3 regions of the Cryobacterium sp. M91 genome follow, and region 3 is predicted to be linked to each of the others. Evidence: predicted binding sites of a transcription regulator. Region 3 holds the regulator's gene; each other region holds the start of a gene.
What was found. The regulator LexA, encoded in region 3, represses DNA repair genes until DNA is damaged. The targets are predictions, from matches to a motif close to TCGAACANNTGTTCGA.
Positions count from the first base shown of each region.

Region 1: a site for LexA is predicted at 5,814-5,829, ahead of CXY80_RS04530 (Rv2578c family radical SAM protein). Genes of this name have one in related genera too.
Region 2: a site for LexA is predicted at 2,725-2,740, ahead of CXY80_RS05885 (HNH endonuclease signature motif containing protein). Genes of this name have one in related genera too.

Region 1 is NZ_PJJT01000074.1:66,144-73,437, reverse strand. Features, by position in the region: gene CXY80_RS04555 (CPBP family intramembrane glutamic endopeptidase) at 1-245, shown strand, start outside; gene CXY80_RS04550 (sortase) at 421-969, opposite strand; gene CXY80_RS04545 (thymidine kinase) at 1,175-1,801, opposite strand; gene CXY80_RS04540 (hypothetical protein) at 1,802-3,211, opposite strand; gene CXY80_RS04535 (ATP-binding protein) at 3,208-4,530, opposite strand; gene CXY80_RS04530 (Rv2578c family radical SAM protein) at 4,600-5,805, opposite strand; gene CXY80_RS04525 (DNA topoisomerase IB) at 6,073-7,284, shown strand.
Region 2 is NZ_PJJT01000077.1:63,137-70,430, reverse strand. Features, by position in the region: gene CXY80_RS05890 (UPF0182 family protein) at 1-355, shown strand, start outside; gene CXY80_RS05885 (HNH endonuclease signature motif containing protein) at 679-2,541, opposite strand; tRNA gene CXY80_RS05880 (tRNA-Met) at 3,094-3,167, shown strand; gene iolC (5-dehydro-2-deoxygluconokinase) at 3,564-4,526, shown strand; gene CXY80_RS05870 (class I fructose-bisphosphate aldolase) at 4,523-5,404, shown strand; gene CXY80_RS05865 (CoA-acylating methylmalonate-semialdehyde dehydrogenase) at 5,447-6,958, shown strand; gene iolB (5-deoxy-glucuronate isomerase) at 6,967-7,294, shown strand, end outside.
Region 3 is NZ_PJJT01000084.1:141,113-148,406, reverse strand. Features, by position in the region: gene CXY80_RS10110 (histidinol-phosphate transaminase) at 1-711, opposite strand, end outside; gene CXY80_RS10105 (LysM peptidoglycan-binding domain-containing protein) at 743-1,156, opposite strand; gene lexA (transcriptional repressor LexA) at 1,447-2,151, shown strand; gene metE (5-methyltetrahydropteroyltriglutamate--homocysteine S-methyltransferase) at 2,259-4,604, opposite strand; gene CXY80_RS10090 (methylenetetrahydrofolate reductase) at 4,692-5,657, opposite strand; gene CXY80_RS20760 (sigma factor-like helix-turn-helix DNA-binding protein) at 6,057-6,281, opposite strand; gene CXY80_RS10080 (hypothetical protein) at 6,383-6,598, opposite strand; gene chrA (chromate efflux transporter) at 7,166-7,294, opposite strand, start outside.

The sequences.
Region 1 (7,294 bases), on a different contig from region 3:
TCGGCGCCGTGCGCTGGGCCGCGCCGACCGCGGTTGGCGTGAGCGGGCTGACCTTTGCTCTGATGCACCTTGTGACCATCGACCCGGGAAACACTGCGACCGTGGTGGTGGTCGGAGTTTCGACCCTGATTTTCGGGCTCGCCGCGGCTGCGCTCGCGCTGGCAACCGGACGAATCGGCGGCGCGATCGTGGCGCACGTGACGTTCAACGGGCTCGTTATCGTGCCGACGTTGCTGGGGATCTGAGCCTCTTTTGCGTGGGCGCAGGCTGCGCGGCACAGGCCCCCGCAGGCGAAGATGGCCGAGCACCAGGCACGCGCCTTCGTCCTTGCGGGCGGGCCCGGGGACAGACGAAACGCCCCGACACCGGATGGTGTCGAGGCGTTTCGGTGAGTCGCCCGGGGCTACTCGGAGAAGCGAATTACGCGGCAGCGTGCTGACGACGAACCGACACGCGCACGAGAACGAGTGCGAGGCCGAGAACGAGAACGCCAGCGGCGCCCCAGATGACGAGGACCGGAGCGTTGAAGCCGGTGGAGGCGAGGCCCTTGTCGGTGGTGACAGCGGCGGTCCCAGCGTCAGCGGCAACGACGGCGAGGGTCGCGGTACCGACGATGCCGGACGTGACGCCGCGCGCGGTGACGGTGTAGTCGCCGGTGGCCTCGGCGGGAATCGCCACGGTCACGGTGACGGCGCCGGCGCCGGTGGCCGTCTTGGTCAGGGTCGACGTGACGGCGGTCTTGACTACCGACAGGACGGCGGTGTGTGAACCGGTAACCGAGAACTCAACGTCTTCGCCATTTGCGAAGGCGCCGTCGTTGAAGGCAACGGGCGTGGACTCGCCGGCTTCAGGCGCAGCCGCAACGGTGACGAGCGAGTCAGAAACGTACTCGGCGGCGTTGGCGGCCGGCGCGAAGGCGAATACGGCGATGACGGCGAGTGCCGCCGTGGCCAGGCTTTTCTTGAACATGATGAGGGTCCCCCCGGTATTTAGATGGTTTATACGCCGTAGACGGCGAGTCCCGGCAGATCATCTTGAAATACCTAGGTGGCTTTCAGGCTAGCGCGCGATTGCAGCATTACATAGCCCGGCCGGGGCTGAACCACGGGTTATCGCGACCGAATCGCCGCAATCACACCTGAAGTGGGGGTAGGCACAGTAGTGTTTCGCGGCGTTACGCGTCGGGACGGCTGCGGTTATTGAGCACGCCGTGGCTCTCTTCGAGGTAGCAGCTTCCGCAGAGCGATTCGTAGGTGACCTCTTCGCCATCGATGGCCACCTGGTCGCCGTCGAACACATAGACGCCGTCGATCTTGCGGCCGTTGAACACGGCCTTGCGTCCGCAGCGGCAGATGGTCTTGAGCTCTTCGAGGCTGTGGGCCACTTCGAGCAGACGGCGGCTTCCCGGGAAGGCGACGGTTTGAAAGTCCGTGCGGATTCCGTACGCCAGCACGGGCACGTTCTCGAGAATGGCGATGCGCAGCAGGTCGTCAACCTGGGTCTCGGTGAGAAACTGGGCCTCGTCGAGCAACAGGGCGCTCACGTCACGGCCGGACTCTTTCAAGACCTGCGCGCGGTGCTGCTGGAACAGGGCGTAGGCATCCGTTTGCGGGGTGAGCAGAAAATCGACGGCGCGCATCACGCCGAGACGGGAGAGAATTCCGCGGTCGCCCTTGGTGTCGACCGACGGTTTGGCGAGCAGCACGTGGTGGCCGCGTTCCTCGTAGTTGTATGCCGCTTGCAGCATAGAGGTGCTTTTGCCGCTGTTCATGGCGCCGTATCGAAAGTACAGTTTCGCCATTTAGGTGCCTTTGGTTGAGTTTGAGCCGCTGCGGTCAGCGTCAAATTCTAGCGTGAGAAGCGGATGCCGGCTGGTCACGCGCACCTGGGAGAAGACGGCGCGGAGCACGCTGAGGTACGGGCGCAGGGCCCGGCGGCGCTGGTACGGGGGCAGCGAGATTCCGGCCTGAATGGTGATGGTGTCGACGGCGCGTGCACCGGTCGAGCGCGATCGGGGCTTCAGCTGCGCTTGCGCCTGGGCTTGGGTGCGGGCTTGCGCGGCGGCTTGCTCCTGGGCGGCGGTCACGATGGCGATGGTCGTGGTGTCGGTGGCCGGGGTAGGGTGGGCTCCGCGGGTACCGAAGGCCTGGGTGACCTGGGCGGTGTCGGCGGGGGCGGGGCCGGACCCGTCGATTTGCACGACGAGGCTGGTCGGATCAAAGCCCTTGAGGGTGCAGAGCGCCACGAGGATAGCGCCGGCGGCGGCACGCTGGTCGGAGTCGAAGGCGGTCGCTCGGCGCTCGGGGTCGGCAATGACGCAGAGCGGGTTGAGGCCGCGCTCGGTCAGTGCGGCGCGTTCACGTTCGATCAGGTCGTCGAGCCAGGTGTGGTCGACTTCGGCCACGAGCACCCGACGCACCTGGAAGGCGAGGGAGCGGGCCCGCTTCACGTCGGCGGCGGTGAGCGCATCCCGCTCGAGCACATCGGCCAAGAACGGCAGCACATCTGCACCGAGGTTCTTGACGCGATGGTCGACGACCTCGTGCGCGAGGAGGTCGCGATTCTCCTCGGTGCGCCCGCGGATCGCGCGGCGGGCATCCGTTTGCCAACGGTGAATGGAATTGACGACCTGGCGCGAGAACGCGGCGGCGGCGAGGCTGGGCGCGAGCACCTGGGTCATGGCGATGATCGCGAACAGGGCGGGCGGGGTTCGCACGCCGAGAAAGGGCGCTTGCACGAGGGCGGTGGCGCCGACGATGATCGCTGAGATTCCGCCGAGCGCGAGGATTTCTTTCCACGGCCGGAACGGAGCGAGGGCGAGCAGCAGCAGGCCGAGTCCGATCGGGGCGAAGTCGTCCTGGATCATGCCGTTGTACTGCCAGGCGCTGGCCGCGGCGAGCACGTGGGCGACCAGTCCGAGGGCCACGACGACGATCGCACGGGTGCGGGTGAACGGGGCCAGGTCGGGGCGCGCCGACCAGACCAGCACGGCGGCCGCGATAATGAGCGCGACGACGGCCGAGACCGCGAGCTCCTCAATTTGGATTTCGTGCGGACGCGACACGGTCGCGGCTATCGCGTAGGTCACCACGATCAGGGCGACGACCGGGGCGATCGGCCAGGCAGCCAGGCCACCGATGGGGTCGAGACGCTGCTGTGAAGCGGATGCCGGTGCGCGCGGCCGGCGCGGCGTGGGGGTCGCGCGGGTCATCGGGGGTACCGGGGGGCGGGGGTGGCATTGGCCGGGGTGGCATTGAGGCTGCCGGGCCGGACCGGCGTGTGGTGGGTGGGCAGGGTTGGCTTCGGTTTGATGCTGGGGGTTTCGGCCGGCACGGTCAGTCGCACGCTTGCGCCGGCGCCCGGGCGGCTCCAGATCAGCACGGATCCGCCGAGCTGCTCGATACGTCGCCGCACGGACTGCCGTAGACCGAGCCGGTCGGAAGCGGATTCCGATTCCGTGAAGCCGCGGCCGGCATCCGTTATGAGCAGTGAAATAGTGGTGCGGTCAGACTCAATGGAGAGTTCGGCGGAGTCGATGCCGGCGTGGAGGATGACGTTGACGAGGCATTGCTGCACGGCGAGGCCGACGTCGCGGTCGCTGCCGGCGTCGAGGCGAGCGAGGGCGTCACGGTCGCCGGTGACCTCGACTTTCAGCCCGCGATCACGGCAGCGTTCGACGGCGGTGTAGACGGCGCTGGAGCGCCAGGCCGGGCTTGGTGTTGGCGCTTGCTCGTGGACGGTTGGCTGCGGTGAGGTGGTCGTGCGGGCGTCGATATCGGCGAGCCAGTTGGTGTCGTGCAGGGTGGTGAGGGTGTCTCTCAGGCTGGCTTTGAGGGCCGGCGAGAGAGCGCCGGGTTCGGCCAGGGAGAGCGCGACGAGCTGGGAGACGGTCGTGTCGTTGAGCAAAGCGATAGCGCGGGTATCGAGGGCATCGCGCAGCTGGCGGTTGGCGCCGTCCTGCACCGCGCGGTGGATGGCGGGTTGGGCGGCGTTGCTGGCGCGGCGGTCGATTCCGGCGAGCACCATAACCCCGACGAGTACGAGGTAGGTCGAAAGGGTGAACAGGTCGGGCCGGTAGGGCACGGTCGTGCCGACGATGGCGAGGAACGCAGCCGCCTCGGCGAGCAGAAACGCCGCGGTGCTCCAGAGCACGCCGGCGAGGGCCGTGGATCCCGCGCCGCCGACCATGACGAGGGCCATCTTCGGCAGGGCGACGAGGAACATATTCGACGCGGGGAATACGTCGGGTACGCCGAGCACGGTGGCGGTGAAGACGTAAACGCCGAGGGTACCAACGAACAGATAGGCAACGGCCAGCGGGATGCGCCGATGCCGGGTAAAGAGGATGAGCAGGGCTGCCATGACGGCCACAACCACGATGGTGATCCAGAGTTCGGGGGTTCTGAGGGCGAGGATACTGACTGACAGGATCGCGGCGCTAAAGCAGGTCAGCGCGAACCAGTGCGCGCCCCGTGCGATGGCGCATGCGAGCGTGCGCTGGACCAGATGGCCGGGTAACCCTAGAGACATATTTCCCCCAATAGGTAAGTATGCCATCGGGGTGGGTGGGGGTTGGGTGCGGGGAAGGCAGTGATGGGGTCAGAACAGGGTCGGGGCCAAGTCGGTCGGGAGTTCGGCGGCGATCAGGGACCGGGGCGCCTCCGTGCTCCGGGCCCACTTTAGGGAACCGGGCCCATGATCCATCATGGGCCCGGTTCCCGGGCCCGGGCCCGGTGAACGGGCGGGGGTGAAGGCGGGCGTCCGGCGGGCGGCGGGCATCCGTTCTGGGGAAGACGGGAGAGCGCTGGAGCGGAGGCCGCCGGTCGCGGGGTCGACGATGCCGCGTTCGAGGCCGTGCGCGCGAATGAGCGGCTTGATGCGCGCGGCGAGCCAGGTGCGGTACTCCTTGGGCGCGTATTGGCCGCCGGCGTAGAGCTCGAGGTAGCGGGCAACCAGCTCGGGATGCTCGCGGTCGAGCCAGCGCAGGTACCAGTCCTTGACGGCGGGCTTGAGGTTGAGGCCGGAATAAAGCACGCTCGTGGCTCCGGCCGCCTTGGCCTGCCGCAGCGCCTCATCGAGGTGCGCGCGGGTGTCGGTGAGGAACGGCAAAATGGGCATGAGAAAGACGCCGCAGTCGAGTCCCCGTTCGCGCACCGCGGTCACAGTGGCGAGGCGCGCCTTCGTCGTGGGAGTTCCCGGCTCGACCGACTGCTGCAGGTCGTCGTCGCGCAGTCCATCATCATAGATGGCAATCGACATGGCCAAATCGACTGGAACGTGCTCACTCGCCTCGACGAGCAGGTCCAGGTCGCGGCGCAGCAGTGTGCCCTTGGTGAGAATGGAGATGGGGGTTTTGCTGTCAGCAAGGGCCGCGATGATGCCGGGCATGAGTCGGTAGCGTCCCTCGGCGCGCTGATATGGGTCGGTGTTGGTGCCGAGCGCCACCGGATGCCTCCCCCAAGTGGGCTTGCCGAGCTCCTTGCGCAGCACCTCGGCCACGTTGACCTTGACGATGATCTCGCTATCGAAGTCTTTGCCGGCGTCGAGGTCGAGGTACTGGTGGGTCGGCCTGGCGAAGCAGTAGGTGCAGGCGTGGGAGCATCCGCGATAAGGGTTGATCGTGTAGCCGTACGGCAGCGCGCTCTGACCGGGTACATGATTGAGCGCCGACTTGCACAGGATCTCGTGGAACGTGATTCCGGCGAACTCGGGCGTCTGCACGCTGCGTACGAGATTATTCAGGCGGGCGAGTCCGGGAAGGGCGCCGACCTGTTCGGTCTGTAGTTCCTGCCCGCTCCACCGCATGGATACAGTCGAACACAAGTTCTAGCAAAGTGCAAGTGATGCCAGAAAAAACCGCACTGAAGCGGATGCCGCGGCTCGCGTCGCGGCACTCGTTCGAGACGCGGCCCCCCTACGCAGGGGTGCCGCGAGTGCCGCGAGCTCGGCCAGCACTGCGGGCCCCAGCGAGAGCGCGACGGGCAGGCGATGGGCGGGCAGCGGCATCCGCTTTCGTGCTGACGAGGGCGATTCGCACTACTGTTTCGGCATGCGCACACCGACGGTACCCGCGTGACCCGGCTGCGTCGCAGCGACCCGACCCGGCCGGGGTATTCCCGGCGGCGCGCGGGCACGGGCTTCAGCTACCGCGACCCGGCCGGGCAGAAGGTCACCGAGAAGCAGCTGCGCGAGCGGTTCGCCGCCCTCGCGATTCCGCCGGCCTGGACCGACGTGTGGATCTCGCGGCACCCGAACGGGCACATCCAGGCCATTGGCATCGATGCGGCCGGGCGCCGCCAGTACATCTACCATCCGGCCTGGCGCGAACAGAAGGACCGCCTCAAGTTTGAGCGCGCGTTGGAGCTGGCCGCCTCCCTGCCCCGGGTGCGTGGTCAGGTGACCCGGGATTTGCGCGGGGACAGCGAGCCGCGCGCGCGGGCCCTCGCCGCGGCATTTCGCATGCTCGACCTCGCCTCCCTGCGCATCGGCAGCGAGCGTTATGCCGACGACTACGGTAGCCACGGGCTCTCCACCCTGCTCTGCTCGCACGTGTCGGTGCGGGGAGACTGGGTGCGGCTGGACTTTCCCGCCAAGAGTGGCCAACAATTTCAAGGCGTGATAATGGATGCTGACCTCGCGACCTATCTGCGCGCCCGCCTGCGCGAGCGCCCGGCTGCACCGCTACTGTCCTGGGTGGTCGACGGGGAGGAGACTGCTCTCTCGGCCGCCGATATTAACGAATTCATCAAGGAACGCACCGGCGGCGAGTTCAGCGCGAAGGATTTTCGCACCCTGCGGGGCACGGTCGCTGCGGCCCAAAGTCTGGCCCAAAGCCTCGCGCAGAATCTGAGGGCGGCGGCTGGCATGACCAAGCACGAGGATGAGGCGAGCAGCGATGCGGGGACAAGATCGGGCAGCACTGGGAGCAGGGCGAAGGCCAGCACCGCCGGGAAGGGGGCAAGGGACGGCACCGCCGGAGCTGGCAGGAAACCCGGCACTACCTCCATCCCCGCGACGGCGACCGGCGTTGGGGCCGTGCCGGCAGCATCCGCTTCACGGCAACCGCGGGCGGCGTCGCGCAACCGTCGCGCCGACACCCGAGCTATTGCCGAAGCGATGCGGCAGGCGGCCGCGGTGCTCGGCAACACCCCCGCGATCGCACGCACGAGCTACGTCGACCCGCGCATCCTGGATCTGTTCCGTGCCGGCGAGACCATCGACCCGGCCGGACGCGTCTCGGCCGAGACGGCACTGCGCACGCTCGTACTCGGTGAGGATGTTTGAGAAACGACGC
Region 2 (7,294 bases), on a different contig from region 3:
CGGTGACCAGATCGCGTTCGAGGATACCCTCGACGGCGCCCTCGATGTGCTGTTCGGCGGTGACTCTGGTGCCACCGCTGGTGATACCGACGTGCCCGAAGATGCCACCACGAATAACGGTGGATCGCCCGACCCGAGCACCGACGGTTCGACCGGCGGCAGCACCGACGTACCGACCGGGTCGACCGGCGATGCCACAACGGATGCCGAGCTCAAGTCGCTGCTCACCGTCGCCAAGACGGCGCTGGCAGAAAAGGCGGCTGCACTCGCCGACGGTAACTTCGCCGACTATGGCACCGCCGACGCGAAGCTCGAAGACACGATCGCGAGCATGCTCGCCCTGCTCGGCGAGTAGCCAGACCGCACCACACAGGCCGCAAGCCTTCACTCTCTGGGGGGGGCTTGCGGCCTTTGGTATTGGAGGGCAGAGTGCGCCCGCCAGACGTGAGCGAGCGATGTGAGAAGCCGAAGATTCGGCCGGTCTCGACAACGGCGCCCTTCCACTCTCCGAGGCTGCCGAAACCGCCACAGTCACGAAACTTACCAATCTCGACAACGCCACCATTCCGTCGGTCGTCTCTCGACAGGCTCTACAACCGGGTCGAGACCTCCATAGCCCTGCGCTGGCTGTATGCTCAGCCCGGCCATCCCGTTGGCCGCGCACGCGACCGCGCGGGCCTACTTTTCCCAGTTGGGTTTCTCGGCCGGAGTGGCGGCACAGTTTTGTCCGGCGGGGCGCCAGGTGTGAGTGGGGTCGAAGATGAGAGGTCCGCGAACCCAGGGGCGGCCGTCTCTCATGTCAATGTCCCAGCCGGATGTTTCGATGCTCGCATGCCCGGCGTTACAGATCAGTACGGCGTTGTCGATGTTGGTCAGGCCGCCCTTCCGCCAGGGCACGACGTGGTGCGCTTGGGTTAGCTGCGGTGGCACGGTGCAACCGGGGATGACGCAGCCGCCGTCGCGGGCGGCCAATGCGCGGCGTTGCTGGGCGGTGAAGAACCGGTTGGAGGTGCCGAGGTGCAATACCTGACCCTGGTGGCCGAACAGCACGGGCTGATACCCGCCGGCGCAGAGCAGCTCATCGACGTGTTTGACGGTGAGGGGGCCGTCGATGCCGTCGATCCAGCCGGCACCGCGGCCGGCGAGGAGGTCGTTGATATTGATGTGCACGAGTACAGTCGGTGCCGCGCCGCCCATCGTTGGGGTGCCCGGCTGTCGGGCGGCCGCTTCGAACACCGCGCGGAGGATCCCGGCCTGCTTCTCACTGATCGAGCGGGTATCGGCGGGTTCCTGCGGGCAGGGGCTGAGGGCCCGGCCCGCGTTTGCTCCGGTCCGCTCGTCGTAGCCCTGTTCGTAGCCCTGTTCGTAGCCCTGGGCGTGGCCGATCGGGCCGTTCTCGTCGTCGGCCTGCCCGTGCTGGCCCCCGGTCTGCTCGCCGCTTTCGCAGTGCTCGACCGGGACGTCGTTCGAGGCCTGCGCGCCACGGTCATCGTTGGCGCCAATCGCGAGGACGTCGCTGGCGCTGCTATCAGTGCTGGTGCTTGCTTTGATGTCATTACCGTCGCTGTCCGTGATGCCGTCGGTTTCATCGTTGTGCGTGCTGTCCGCATCGGATAGTTCGCACGGTTCGGTTTCGTGGAAGGCGACCGTGGCTCGGGGTACCGCGCCAGGAACGGGGTTGGCTGCAGCGGAGGAGAGGTACGCGTCGAAGACGGTGCCGATGATGGCGCGGTCGAGGGTGGTCAGCCAGCCGTTCAGGCTGTAGCCGCCGTTATTCAGTCCACCGAAGGCGAACCAGCTGCGCCCTTCCGCCGTGGCCTCGCCCGGAGCGCACCCGTCGGGCGCGAGGCGCGCCTGCCACGCGATGCCCTGCTGCCGGAGTAACTCCGGCGCAAATGCGATACCGGAACCGGGCAGTCCCTCGGTCTCCGGGGTGATGGCACCGGACCCGCTCGCTACCAAGGAGCGCTCGACGCGGTCGAGGTCGTCCACCAGCACCGAGGCGCGCAGGCCGTCGAGCACGGACACGATGACGCGGGCTTGCTCCACTCCGAGCTCCCCGCCCTGCAACGCCTCACCCACCACGGGGTAGGTCGGTGCGAGGGGCCGGCCGAGCAGCATCCGCTCGCCGGCATTCTTGCCGAGCGACGCGCGCTGCCGCACCTCACTGCGCGACAACCGCGCCAGGGTGGACACCAGCACGAGGCCGCTGCGGCAGCCGAGCCGGCGGGCCAGAGACACCGCGCCAGTCGCTTCTATCTCGGTCTGATCGGCCGTCTTTGCCGCAGCAGTCTTAGCAACGGACGCATCAAGGTATTCGGAGCGGCGCAGCACATCCGTCGTGGACAGCACCCGGGCACCATCAACAACCCGGCCGACGCTCTCGAGGGCGAGCAATATGCTCAAGGATTCTTCATCACCCAGCGACCCGAACGACACCGAACCCAACGCTTTCAGGAGAATCTCCCGAGCCTGCCCGACCGCCACAATGACAGCATTCGAACTGGCCTCACCGGTGTTTTCCATGAACATGGGCGCCATTGGCTCCTTCGCAATGATTCTACTCCGAATCGAACACAAAAGCGAGAGCAACTCATTTTCGATGCGTGCGGAGAAATTTCAAACTCCAGAGGCTTGATCCGCAGTTCTACGTGATTCACCCTTGAGTGAGTGCGAGTTCACTAGCGGTCATCATCTGTGGCGGTTGGTCAAGTTGATAGTAAATCGAATATATAAGTGAAACATTTACATTTTTTGTTTATATGGCCAACACCGTGGAGTAATGCATTCCACGCCACACTTCGGGAGCGCTGAGACGCCCGGAAGCGGTGCACTGGGAACGCTGCGGATCCGTGGCGTGCAGCGGCAAGGTGGAAGGCCGTGGATCTTCCCGTGAATCGATTCCGACTTCACCGGGTTAGAGCATCTGTCCATACCTGAACACCTGTTGGTGCGGAGACTGGCGATCCCTTGCGGCTGTCCTGCTTGATGGTGTTTGATGCCAGTAGAGCAAACCATTTTCGGTGCCCAATTGGCGATATCGCCACAAGTGGTCGACCGAGCTTTCAAGGTGTGCTAAATTTGTACTTGTAGCGCGGGGTGGAGCAGTTCGGTAGCTCGCTGGGCTCATAACCCAGAGGTCGTAGGTTCAAATCCTGCCCCCGCAACAGATGCCCCCGGAACCCTTGGTTCCGGGGGCTTTTTTGTGCCCGCCGTGGCAGCTGCCGACCAGGACGCCCACCGCTCGTCCGCTGATCCAGCCCGTCGAGATCGCCATCGACTAACGCGAGCAAATGTTGCCGACTCGGCCATTCTGCTGATCGGGCCGGACCGTCCGCGGATCGAGCATGCCTATCCGCAGATCGAAATGTCGACAAGCGCAATCCGAGGCTGGTCCAGATCGCCATCGACCACGGGCGCAATCAGGGTGACCCGGCACGTCCGCATCCGCTCTAAAATATCCACTTGTGAATATGTCATGACATTAAGCGTAAAGAGCGCTACTGTGGAGATACCGGCGACCGTGTCGGTCCCTCCTAGCTCAGAAAGTTGTACATCGGAGTATGACGACTTCACCTCGCACCCCGCACGATGTGCTGACCATTGGCCGCGTCAGCGTTGACATCTATCCCTTGCAGGATGGCGTCGGCCTCGAAGACGTCTCAACCTTCGGCAAATACCTCGGTGGCAGTGCCACCAACGTTGCCGTCGCTGCGGCACGGCACGGACTGAACTCGGCGGTGGTCACCCGCACCGGAAACGACCCGTTCGGCAACTACATCCACCAGGAACTCCGCCGCCTCGGCGTGAGCGACGAGTACGTCTCTGGAGTGCCCGACCTGAACACCCCCGTCGTGTTTTGCGAGATCTTTCCGCCGGACGACTTTCCGCTCTACTTCTACCGCGCGCCGAAAGCCCCTGACCTTGTCATCAACCCCGACGAACTCGACCTCGAGGCCATCAAGAACGCCCGTATCTATTGGTCAACCGTGACCGGCCTCAGCGAGGAGCCCAGCCGATCCGCTCATTTCTCTGCCTGGGAAGCTCGCGGTCGTAGCCCGCTGACCATTCTCGACCTCGACTACCGACCCATGTTCTGGGCATCGCCCGCCGAGGCCAGCGCCCAGGTGGCACTGGCCCTCGGCCACGCCACGGTCGCGGTCGGCAATAGAGAGGAGTGTGAGGTCGCCGTCGGTGAGACCGAACCGCTGCGCGCCGCCGACGCCCTGCTGGAACGCGGCATCGAACTCGCCATCGTCAAACAGGGTCCCAAGGGCGTGCTGGCGAAAACTCGCACCGAAACCGTCGAGGTGCCGCCGTACTTCGTCGACGTCGTCAACGGTCTCGGCGCCGGCGACAGCTTCGGCGGGGCACTCTGCTACGGGCTGCTGCAGGACTGGCCGCTGCGCCGCATCCTGCAATTCGCCAACGTGGCCGGCGCCATCGTCGCCAGCCGCCGGGAATGCTCGACCGCCATGCCCACAACCAATGAGGTCGAAGAGATTCTGAAGGGACTGCCAGCATGACCAAGCTTGACTTCGACGCGCTGCGGCAGGCCCGTGCGGCGCACCCCGAGCGCATCGGCGAGATTCTGGCCAGCCGCAACAGGCGCGAGCTGATTCGCGGCGACGGCCGGCTGTTCATCGTCGCCGCGGATCACCGTGCGCGTGGCGCACTGGGTGTGCGTAAGGACGCCACAGCTATGGCCAACCGCTACGCCCTGCTCGAAAGCCTCGCCACCGCGCTTCGCCGCCCGGGCGTTGACGGTGTGCTGGGCACCCCCGACATCATCGACGACCTGGCCCTGCTCGGTCTGCTCGACGACAAGATCGTCGTCGGTTCGATGAACCGTGGCGGGCTGTGGGGTTCCTCCTTCGAGATGGACGACCGCTACACCGCCTACGACATCGACAAAATCCAGCGCGACCGCCTCGACTTTGCTAAGAACCTCGTGCGCATCAACCTCGAAGACGCCGGCTCGCTGGCCACCCTCGAGGCGACAGCCCTCGCCGTGAGCGAAGCGGCAAAGTCCGGCATTCCGATCATGCTCGAACCGTTCATGAGCTCCTGGGTCAACGGTCGGGTTAAAAATGACCTGACAGCGGATGCCGTCATCCTCTCGATTGCCATCGCCGAGGGCCTCGGCAACTCCAGCGCCTACTCGTGGCTGAAGCTGCCGGTCGTCCCCGACATGGCTCGCGTGATGGCCGCCACGACCCTACCGACCCTGCTCCTGGGCGGTGACCCGGTAGGCGATCAGAACGAAACCTTCGAATCCTGGCGCGACGCGCTCGAGCTTCCCGGCGTGCGCGGCCTCGTCGTGGGCCGCAGCCTGCTCTACCCGCGCGACGGCAACGTCGAGGCAGCCATCGATACCGCTGCCGAACTCGTGCACGGCGCCTAAAAACCTCTCATTCATTCCACTCTCGTTCAGAAGGAAGCAACCATGCCCGCAACTGCAACTGATTTAGCCCTCGTCGCGCACTGGATCGACGGAAAAGAACAGCCGGGAGTCTCCGGTCGCACCGCGCCGATCTTCGATCCTGCCCTCGGCACGGTCACCAAGAACGTGTCGCTCGCCAACCAGGCCGAGATTGCGGCCGCCATCGCCAGCGCCAAGGCCGCCTTCCCGGCCTGGCGCGACCTGTCCATGGCCAAGCGCCAGCAGGTGCTGTTCAGCTTTCGTGAACTGCTAAACGCCCGCAAGGGTGAAATGGCCGAGATCATCACGAGCGAGCACGGCAAGGTGCTCTCCGACGCCCTCGGCGAGATATCGCGCGGCCAGGAGGTCGTGGAATTCGCCTGCGGCATCCCGCACCTGCTCAAGGGCGACTACTCCGAGAACGTCTCCACCGGCGTCGACGTGTACTCCACCCGTCAAGCCCTCGGCGTCGTCGCCGTGATCAGCCCGTTCAACTTTCCGGCGATGGTGCCGATGTGGTTCTTCCCCCTCGCCCTCGCGGCCGGCAACACCGTCATTCTCAAGCCGAGCGAGAAAGACCCAAGCTCCGCCATCTGGATGGCCAAGCTGCTCCAGGAGGCCGGCCTCCCCGACGGTGTATTCACGGTGCTGCAGGGCGACAAGCAATCCGTCGACGGCCTGCTCGAACACCCCGACGTGAAGGCCATCTCCTTCGTCGGATCGACCCCCATCGCCCAGTACGTCTACGAAACCGGAACCCGCCACGGCAAGCGCATCCAGGCCCTTGGCGGAGCCAAAAACCACATGCTCGTGCTGCCCGACGCCGATCTCGACCTCGTCGCCGACTCCGCCATCAACGCCGGCTTCGGCAGTGCGGGGGAGCGCTGCATGGCCATCAGCGTCATCGTCGCCGTTGAACCCGTCGCCGACGTGCTGATCGAGAAGATCGTCACCCGCATGAAAACCCTCACCGTGGGTGACGGCCGTCGCTCCTGCGACATGGGCCCGCTCGTCACCGAGGTGCACCGGGACAAGGTCGCCAGCTACATTGACATCGCCGCCGAGGACGGCGCGACGATCGTCGTCGACGGCCGCGGCATCGAGGTGAACGGCGACCCGAACGGGTTCTGGCTCGGCCCGACCCTGATCGATGCCCTACCGGTGACCTCCAAGGCGTACACGGAAGAGATCTTCGGACCGGTACTCTCAGTGGTACGCGTTGCGAGCTACGAAGAGGGCGTCGACCTGATCAATTCCGGCGCTTTCGGCAACGGAACCGCCATCTTCACCAACGACGGCGGCGCGGCTCGCCGTTTTCAGAACGAGATTGAGGTGGGCATGATCGGCATCAACGTTCCTATCCCTGTGCCCGTTTCCTACTTCTCCTTCGGTGGCTGGAAGAACTCGCTGTTTGGCGACACCAAAGCGCACGGCGTCGAGGGTGTGCACTTCTTCACGCGCGGCAAGGCCATCACCAGCCGCTGGCTCGACCCGAGCCACGGCGGCATCAACCTCGGCTTCCCGCAGAACGCCTAGGCCACGCCATGACAACGCCATCCGCTGACTGGTTCTATGCCCGGGGCTCCCTCGAGCGTGACGGCTGGGAAACCGTCGTCGACACCGCTATCAGCGGATGGCGTTATACCGGTATCCGCGTCGCCTCCCTGGCCGAGGGTAACTCCGCGGCCCTGGCAGCTGAAGCCGTCGAACGCATCGTGGTTCCCCTCGCCGGGTCGTTCACGGTGCGCTACACCCTGGCGGGGGAGACCGAGGTGCGAGTGCAGGTTCTCGCAGGACGGGCTTCCGTTTTTCACGGACCCACCGACACGCTCTACCTGCCCACCGGCACGGCTCTTTCGATTGAAGGCGCTG
Region 3 (7,294 bases):
GTAGCCCACACGGGCACCGGCGAACGCGAAGGCCTTGCTCATCGTTCGGGAGACGAGCAGGCGTTCCCGGCCAGGCAGCAGGGTGAGCGCGCTCGGGGTGCCGACCGGAGCGAATTCGGCGTAGGCCTCGTCGACCACGACGATGCCGTCGGTCGCGTCATAGGCAGCGGCGATGGTCTCGAGGGAGAGCGGCGTACCGGTGGGGTTGTTCGGCGAGCAGAGAAAGACGATATCGGGCTTGGTACGCGTGATCTCGCTCACGGCGGTCGCTGGCGACAGCTCGTAGTCGGCGTCGCGGGCACCGGCAATCCAGGTGGTGTCGGTTCCCGACGCGAGGATCGAGTACATCGAGTAGGTCGGGGCAAAGCCCAGCAGGCTGCGTCCCGGTCCGCCGAAAGCCTGCAGCACCTGTTGCAGCACCTCGTTGGAGCCGTTGGCCGCCCAGATATTCTCGGCGGTCAGTTCTTCGCCGAGGTAGCGGGCGAGCGCCTCGCGCAGGGCGGTGAACTCTCGATCGGGATACCGATTCACCGTGCGGATGGCCTCGGCCAGGCCTGCGAGGATGTCGCGGGCCACCGCTTCAGGAATGGGGTGCGTGTTCTCGTTCACGTTCAGGGCCACTGGAACATGCAGTTGCGGAGCCCCGTAGGGCGTCAGGCCGTGCAGGTTGGTGCGGAGGGGAAGATCTTCGAGACTGGTCACCCTCTCCATGCTAGGGCCCCGTACTGCTGCCCATCACTACTTAGGAGTTGGCGGGGATTTCCAGGCGCTGGCCCGGCTGCAGCGTTTCCACCGACAGGGCGTTGATGCGCTTGATATCGGCGACAACGTCGCGCGGGTCGGCGGCGGGAAAGTTCTCTTCGGCAAGGTTCCAGAGGGTTTGGCCGGGTTCGACCGTGATGAATCGGGCTGAACCGACGTCGGTCGGTGAATAGGCCAGCGTGGCCACAATGCCGGAGTCGGTTGTGTACGACATGAGATCGATGCCGGTGGCGGACCCAGAGGCGCCGGCCGCTCCCCCATTGACGGCAAATACGAGGGCGCCAAGGATGACCGGCAATGCGGCGAGCGTGGTGAAGACGACTCGTCCACGCCGGGTGAGGCGAAGACGTGTGACGGGCGGGAGAGAAACTGCGGGGGCAAATGCTGTGGTCATGTCAAACCTCCAAGGTAGGCGGGCTGCGAGTCTCGTATTCGGCCCTCGGCCGGGAGGACCGAATACGAAACTATGTTCCGAATATAACTTCGAACAATCGAACATGCAAGCTTTTTCTCGTCTCTGCCCGGAAAATCACGCAACACACTCGAATAAGTGTTTGTTTCAAGGCCGAGAACTGGATAAACTTTCGATAGGTCAATTGCTTGATTGCTACTCAACCAGACACCACCGACATTCCCGCGAGACGTCCTCTAACCCGCGCGGGACCGACTCAAGGAGCGCTTCTCGTGACACAAAGCACCGGCGGTACCCGCGACAAGGGCGGCACTCGGCGCCGAAAGAGTTTGAGCCCGCGCCAGCTCGCCATCCTCGACGTTATTCAGCGTTCGGTCAGCTCGCGCGGCTACCCGCCGAGCATGCGTGAGATCGGTGACGCCGTCGGCCTCGCCTCGCTGTCGAGCGTGACTCACCAGCTCAACCAGCTTGAGCTGAGCGGCTATCTGCGTCGTGACCCGAATCGTCCTCGCGCACTCGAGGTACTCATCGAGATTCAACGCGCGCCCGAAGACGTCGGAACCGGCGACCAGGACAGTTTTCACCCGGGCGTGCAGGTCGGCGACGCTGCGATGGTTCCCCTCGTCGGTCGAATCGCTGCTGGCATTCCGATCACGGCCGATCAGCAGATAGACGAGATCTTCCCGCTCCCCCGCCAGCTCGTCGGCCAGGGGGAGCTGTTCATGCTCAAGGTCGTCGGTGAGTCGATGATCGATGCGGCGATCTGCGACGGTGACTGGGTTGTCGTTCGCCAGCAGAAGACCGCGGAGAACGGCGAGATCGTGGCGGCCATGCTCGACAACGAGGCCACCGTGAAGGTACTGCGCAAGCGCGACGGCCACACCTGGCTGCTGCCGCGCAACAGTAACTTCGAGCCCATCGTCGGCGACTACGCCGACATCCTCGGCAAGGTCGTCGCCGTATTGCGCTCGGTCTAGCGAGTCAGCTTCAAGCAAAGAAGAGAGCAGAAGCACGGCGTGAGGCCCGACCACTAACCGGTGATCGGGCCTGAAGACTGCCTGCTGGCGCCAGGTACGCGGGTGAGTTACCGGGTGAGGCTGGCTCTCAGATCGGCAGCGCGGCGATCGCGCACCACCCGGGTCGCAGCCAGCATGTTGTGCAGGGACTGCACCGTCTCCTCGTAGCCACGCGTTTTGAGCCCGCAGTCCGGGTTCACCCAGACCTGGCGTTCGGGGATGGATTCCAGGGCGGTGTCCAGCAGGGTCGTCAGCTCGTCGACGCTGGGTACTCGCGGCGAGTGGATGTCATAGATGCCGGCCCCGATGCCATGGTTGAACCCGCCGGCCTCAATCTGCTGTACCACCTCCATGCGCGAGCGGGCAGCTTCGATGCTCGTGACGTCGGCGTCGAGGTTGCGGATAGCCTCGATGACGACGCCGAACTCCGAGTAGCAGAGGTGCGTGTGAATTTGAGTCGCTTCCGCGACCCCGGCCGTGGCCAGCCGAAACGAGCCGACCGACCAGTCCAGGTAGTCGGCGTGGTCCTTCTCCTTTAGCGGCAGCAGCTCCCGCAAGGCCGGCTCGTCGACCTGAACGATCTGGATGCCCGCAGCTTCCAGGTCGCCGATTTCATCGCGCAGGGCAAGGGCGACCTGGCGAGCGGTCTCGCCAAGCGGCTGGTCGTCACGCACGAACGACCAGGCCAGAATCGTCACCGGTCCGGTGAGCATGCCTTTGACCGGCTTGGCTGTCAGGCTCTGCGTGTACACCGACCAGTCCACCGTGATCGGGGCCGGGCGCGAGACGTCGCCCCACAGAATGGATGGCCGGGTGCAGCGGCTGCCGTAGGACTGCACCCAGCCGTTCTCGGTCACGGCGAACCCGTCGAGGTTCTCAGCAAAGTACTGCACCATGTCGTTGCGCTCGGGTTCCCCGTGCACGAGCACGTCGAGTCCGATCTCTTCCTGCAGGGCGACGACGCGGCCGATCTCGGCGCGCATCAGGTCGCGGTAGTCATCGGCTGGCAGGTTTCCTTTGAGAAACTGGGCGCGTGCCCGGCGAATGTCTGCGGTCTGCGGGAAGGATCCGATCGTGGTCGTGGGCAGCGACGGCAGCTGCAGCGCAGCATTCTGAGCAGTCAGGCGATCGGCGTAGGCACCACGGGTGAAATCGGCGTCGGTGAGTGCGGCCGAACGCGCTCGCACCGAACCGTCGCGCACCCCCGGAGCGGCGAGACGCGCGGTCAGCGCGGCAGCGGCATCCGCGAGCGGAATGGCAATGGCCGCCCGCCCCGCAGCGAGGCCGAACGCGAGGGTGGCAACCTGGCCCACCTTCTGGTCGGCAAAGGCCAGCCAGCTGGCCAGGTCGACCGGCAACGAGGTCTCATCGAGCACGTCGTGCGGCACGTGCAGCAGCGACGTTGAGGTGGATACGGTGACGGAGTCAGACAGCGCGCGCACGCTCTCGGCGCGCTCGAAGGCGCCCGCCAGGTCGCCGCGCCAGATGTTATGCCCGTCAATCACCCCGGCAACGAGGGTCTTGGCGGCCAGCCCGGGCACCGCCTGCGGCAGGGTGCCCCGAACCAGGTCGAGGCCGATCGCCTCGACGGTAGTGCCGGCAAGAACCGGCAGGGCATCATCGAGACTGCCGTAGGGCGCCGCGACAAACAGGGCGGGGCGGCCACTGAGCCGACCGAGCACGCCATAAGCGGATGCGACCGCCGCCAGCGTGTCCCCGCGTGGCACATCGATCGATTCGCTGACCAGTCCCGGCTCGTCGAGTTGCACCCAGTCGGCGCCGGCATCCGCTAGCCGCGATACCAGCGCTGCGTAGACAGGAAGGAGGTCGTCGAGCCGGGACAACGGGGAGAACCCGGCCGGCGCCTCATCGCTGGCCTTGCTGAGCAGTAGAAAGGTGACCGGACCGACGAGCACCGGACGGGTGAGGAAGCCGGCCGCCTTGGCCTCGAGAAACTCGCGCACGATGCGGTCACCGGCCAACGAGAACACGGTCTCCGGGCCAATCTCGGGCACGAGGTAGTGGTAGTTCGAGTCGAACCACTTGGTCATCTCAAGCGGCAGGTTCTCGCCCTCGCCGCGGGCCAGGGTGAAATACCCGGCCAGGTCGATGGTTCCATCAGCACCGACGAGCGAGGCAAACCGGGTGGGAATCGCTCCAACGGCGACAATGGTGTCCAGCACCTGGTCGTAGTACGAGAACGACTCGGGGATCGACGAGTCGGCGCGGCCGAGCCCGAGGTCAACGAGCCGTTCCCGGGTGGCCGAGCGCAGTTCGGCGGCCACGCTCTCCACAGCGACCGCGTCGATCGCCCCAGACCAGAACGCTTCCACGGCCTTCTTGAGCTCGCGCCGGCGACCGATACGCGGGTAGCCGAGGATGGTACCGGTGGGAAATGCGGGTGAAATGGGCATGGAGATTCCTTCACTGGAGATTGGTCGTTGGAATGGTGCAAAATAACGAACGAGTTCGGGGCCTACACGCTGAAGCGGGCGTGAGGCCTAAAGCATTACTGCCGGCACCGGAAGTGCCCCACACCCCTCGAGAACCTGCAGCACAGTGTCGTGTTGGTTGAAGGCGTAGAGGTGGAGTCCGGGGGCGCCGCCCGCAAGCACATCCTGCCCGAGGCGCACGGCGTAGTCGATGCCGATCTGGCGCTGCCCTTCCTCGGTCGGTTCGACTTCAAGGTCGATGGACAGGTCGGCCGGCAGCTTCTCCCCGGAGAGCTGCAGAATTCGGCGCAACCGGTTGGGGCTGGTCACCGGCATGATGCCGGGAAGAATGGGAAAGAGCACCCCGGCCGAGCGAGCCCGCTGGATGAAGCTCAGGTAGTCGTCGGCGTGGAAGAAGAGTTGGGTGATGGCGAGGTTGGCACCAGCTGCTTGCTTGGCCAGCAGGGTGTCGATGTCCTGGCTGACCGACCGGGAGTTGGGATGTCCGTTCGGAAAGGCCGCGACCCCGATGCGCACCTTGCTGCGTTCCGTTTTCACCCCGCGGGCGCCGGGCAGGCCCGGAATCACCGTTTCGATATACGGCACCCGTTCGGTCTGCACGCGGTGAATGAGCTGCACCAGCTCCCCCGCGCTGTGCAGATCGCCGAGAAAAGTGTTGTCGCCTTCGACCGCACCCTGCGGTGCGTCGCCGCGAATGGCCAGAAAGCTGCGTATGCCGGCGTCGAGGAACTCCCGAATGAGGCGGCTTGCGCCTGCGTGCGAGGAGCCGACGCAGGTGAGGTGCGCCATCGCATCCGCTTCGGTGTGGTCCTTGATGTAGCGCAGCACGTCCAGAGAAGAGTTGCGCGAGGAGCCGTTGGCGCCGTAGGTGACCGAGATGAACTCGGGGCCGGCGGCGGCCAGGTGGTCGATGGTGCTCATTAGAGCGGATGCTGCGGCCACCGATTTGGGCGGGTACACCTCGAACGAGAACGCCGGGCGGGCGTTACACGCGGAAATTCCTGTCGTGGTCATGGTTCCTCATTCGGCAGAAGCAGTACAGCGGGTGATGGCCGGGTGGCCGCGGACGCGCCAGCGGGCTGGCGGTTCTTCGCGGGCGGATGCCGGGCTCGGCTGTCGCTCCATGCCGGGGAATGAATTCCGTCGGCAACGATTGATTAGACAGTAACAACACCAACGTCGAGCGATGCGAATATGACAGTTCGTGTCATCCGCGCGGTCAGACGGCATCTATCCGCTGGCCCAGCGGACGGGATAGGTGTTAAGCCCGCGCGGGTGACTGGTCCCCTACGGTGTCACCGATTTCGGCGCTTCCCGTACTGCCGGAGACCGGCGGCTACGACGCCTATTCGCATGCGGGCGCTGAGCAACCGATCGTCTTCTCGTCCCTAAAATCGGGGCGGGTCAACGCCATTAACGTCGCCGTTTTAGCCTAGCTAGAGAACTGCACAAAGAACGTCCCCCTATCGGGATTCGTAGTTTTCGCGGTTCGTCCTTCGCACGTGCATACCGCCCGCGCGCCGTCGGTGCGGGAATTCCGACGACCTGGGCAGCTTGAGCGAGGGTGAACCCTTCCCAATGGACGAGCTGAACGATTTCCCGAAGCGCGGGGTTGAGTTGCGAGAGAGCGCCCCGCACTTCGCTGCCCTCGTCGGCTGCCGGCGCGGTACAGGCCGATATTCCGCGTGTTCGAATCTTCTACGTCGGGGCGAGGCGACGTCGTTCACCGCGGGAATGGTTCAGGACGGTTCCCCTGGCAAGTCCGAAGATCCACATCCGGGCACCTCTGCGTTTTCGGGAAGAAGGTTCACCCGGCGCCAGGCGACGACCATTGTGTCGCCGAGGAGATCGGCGGCATCGTCGGGCCCCACTCGGCGTTGCAGGTAACGCAGCACGTCCCCAGCATACTGGTCGAGGATGGACTTCAGCTTTTCGCCCTTCTGACGGGCGCTCACGGCGCGACAACCGCGCACTGGACCTGGGCGTCGGAAACGGCCACACCTCTCACCGCTGACATGCACAAACGCGTAGGCCATGTCAGGATTCTCAGCCCAGGGCAGCCACGCGAAAACACCGGTGGCTGTGGCAGCGCCGGCAGCGCCAGGGCAAGGCCGAATCCGACGACCAAACGAGTGGTCCAACGAGAGGGAGTCAATGCCACGACTTCGCGTGCTGCTGCCCTATTCGTTACCTCAAGATCGCGCTGCACACTCGGCGTGATCGTCACCGTCCCCGGTGATGATTGGTCAAGCATCACGTCGAGTGGGTCTGCTGCGTTCATGTGTTGCTCCAAGTCTGAAGGGTCCGTCATTACAGACATGTCCGGACGGACTCGAAACGATCACTCGGCAAGTTGATCTCCCTGATTGGATGTGATGAAGTCCGGGCAAGGAGCGAGAACGTCGCCGATTTTTCACGCAGACTGAGACCGCGGTCGAATCGACATACCATGTGGATTTTGCCGTTTGGTGGCGGCATTCTGTGTTCGCTATATGTCGCTCGCGGGGCGTCCTGAAATATATCTATGCGGTGGCCAGCTCGAGTAGTCCGGCGGCGAGTCCGAGGAGGGCGCACACGCCGATGGTGCGCAGTGCGGTCCACCGGAGTTTCAGCATGAGCACTCCCGCGACAACGGCGACGGCGAGCGGCAG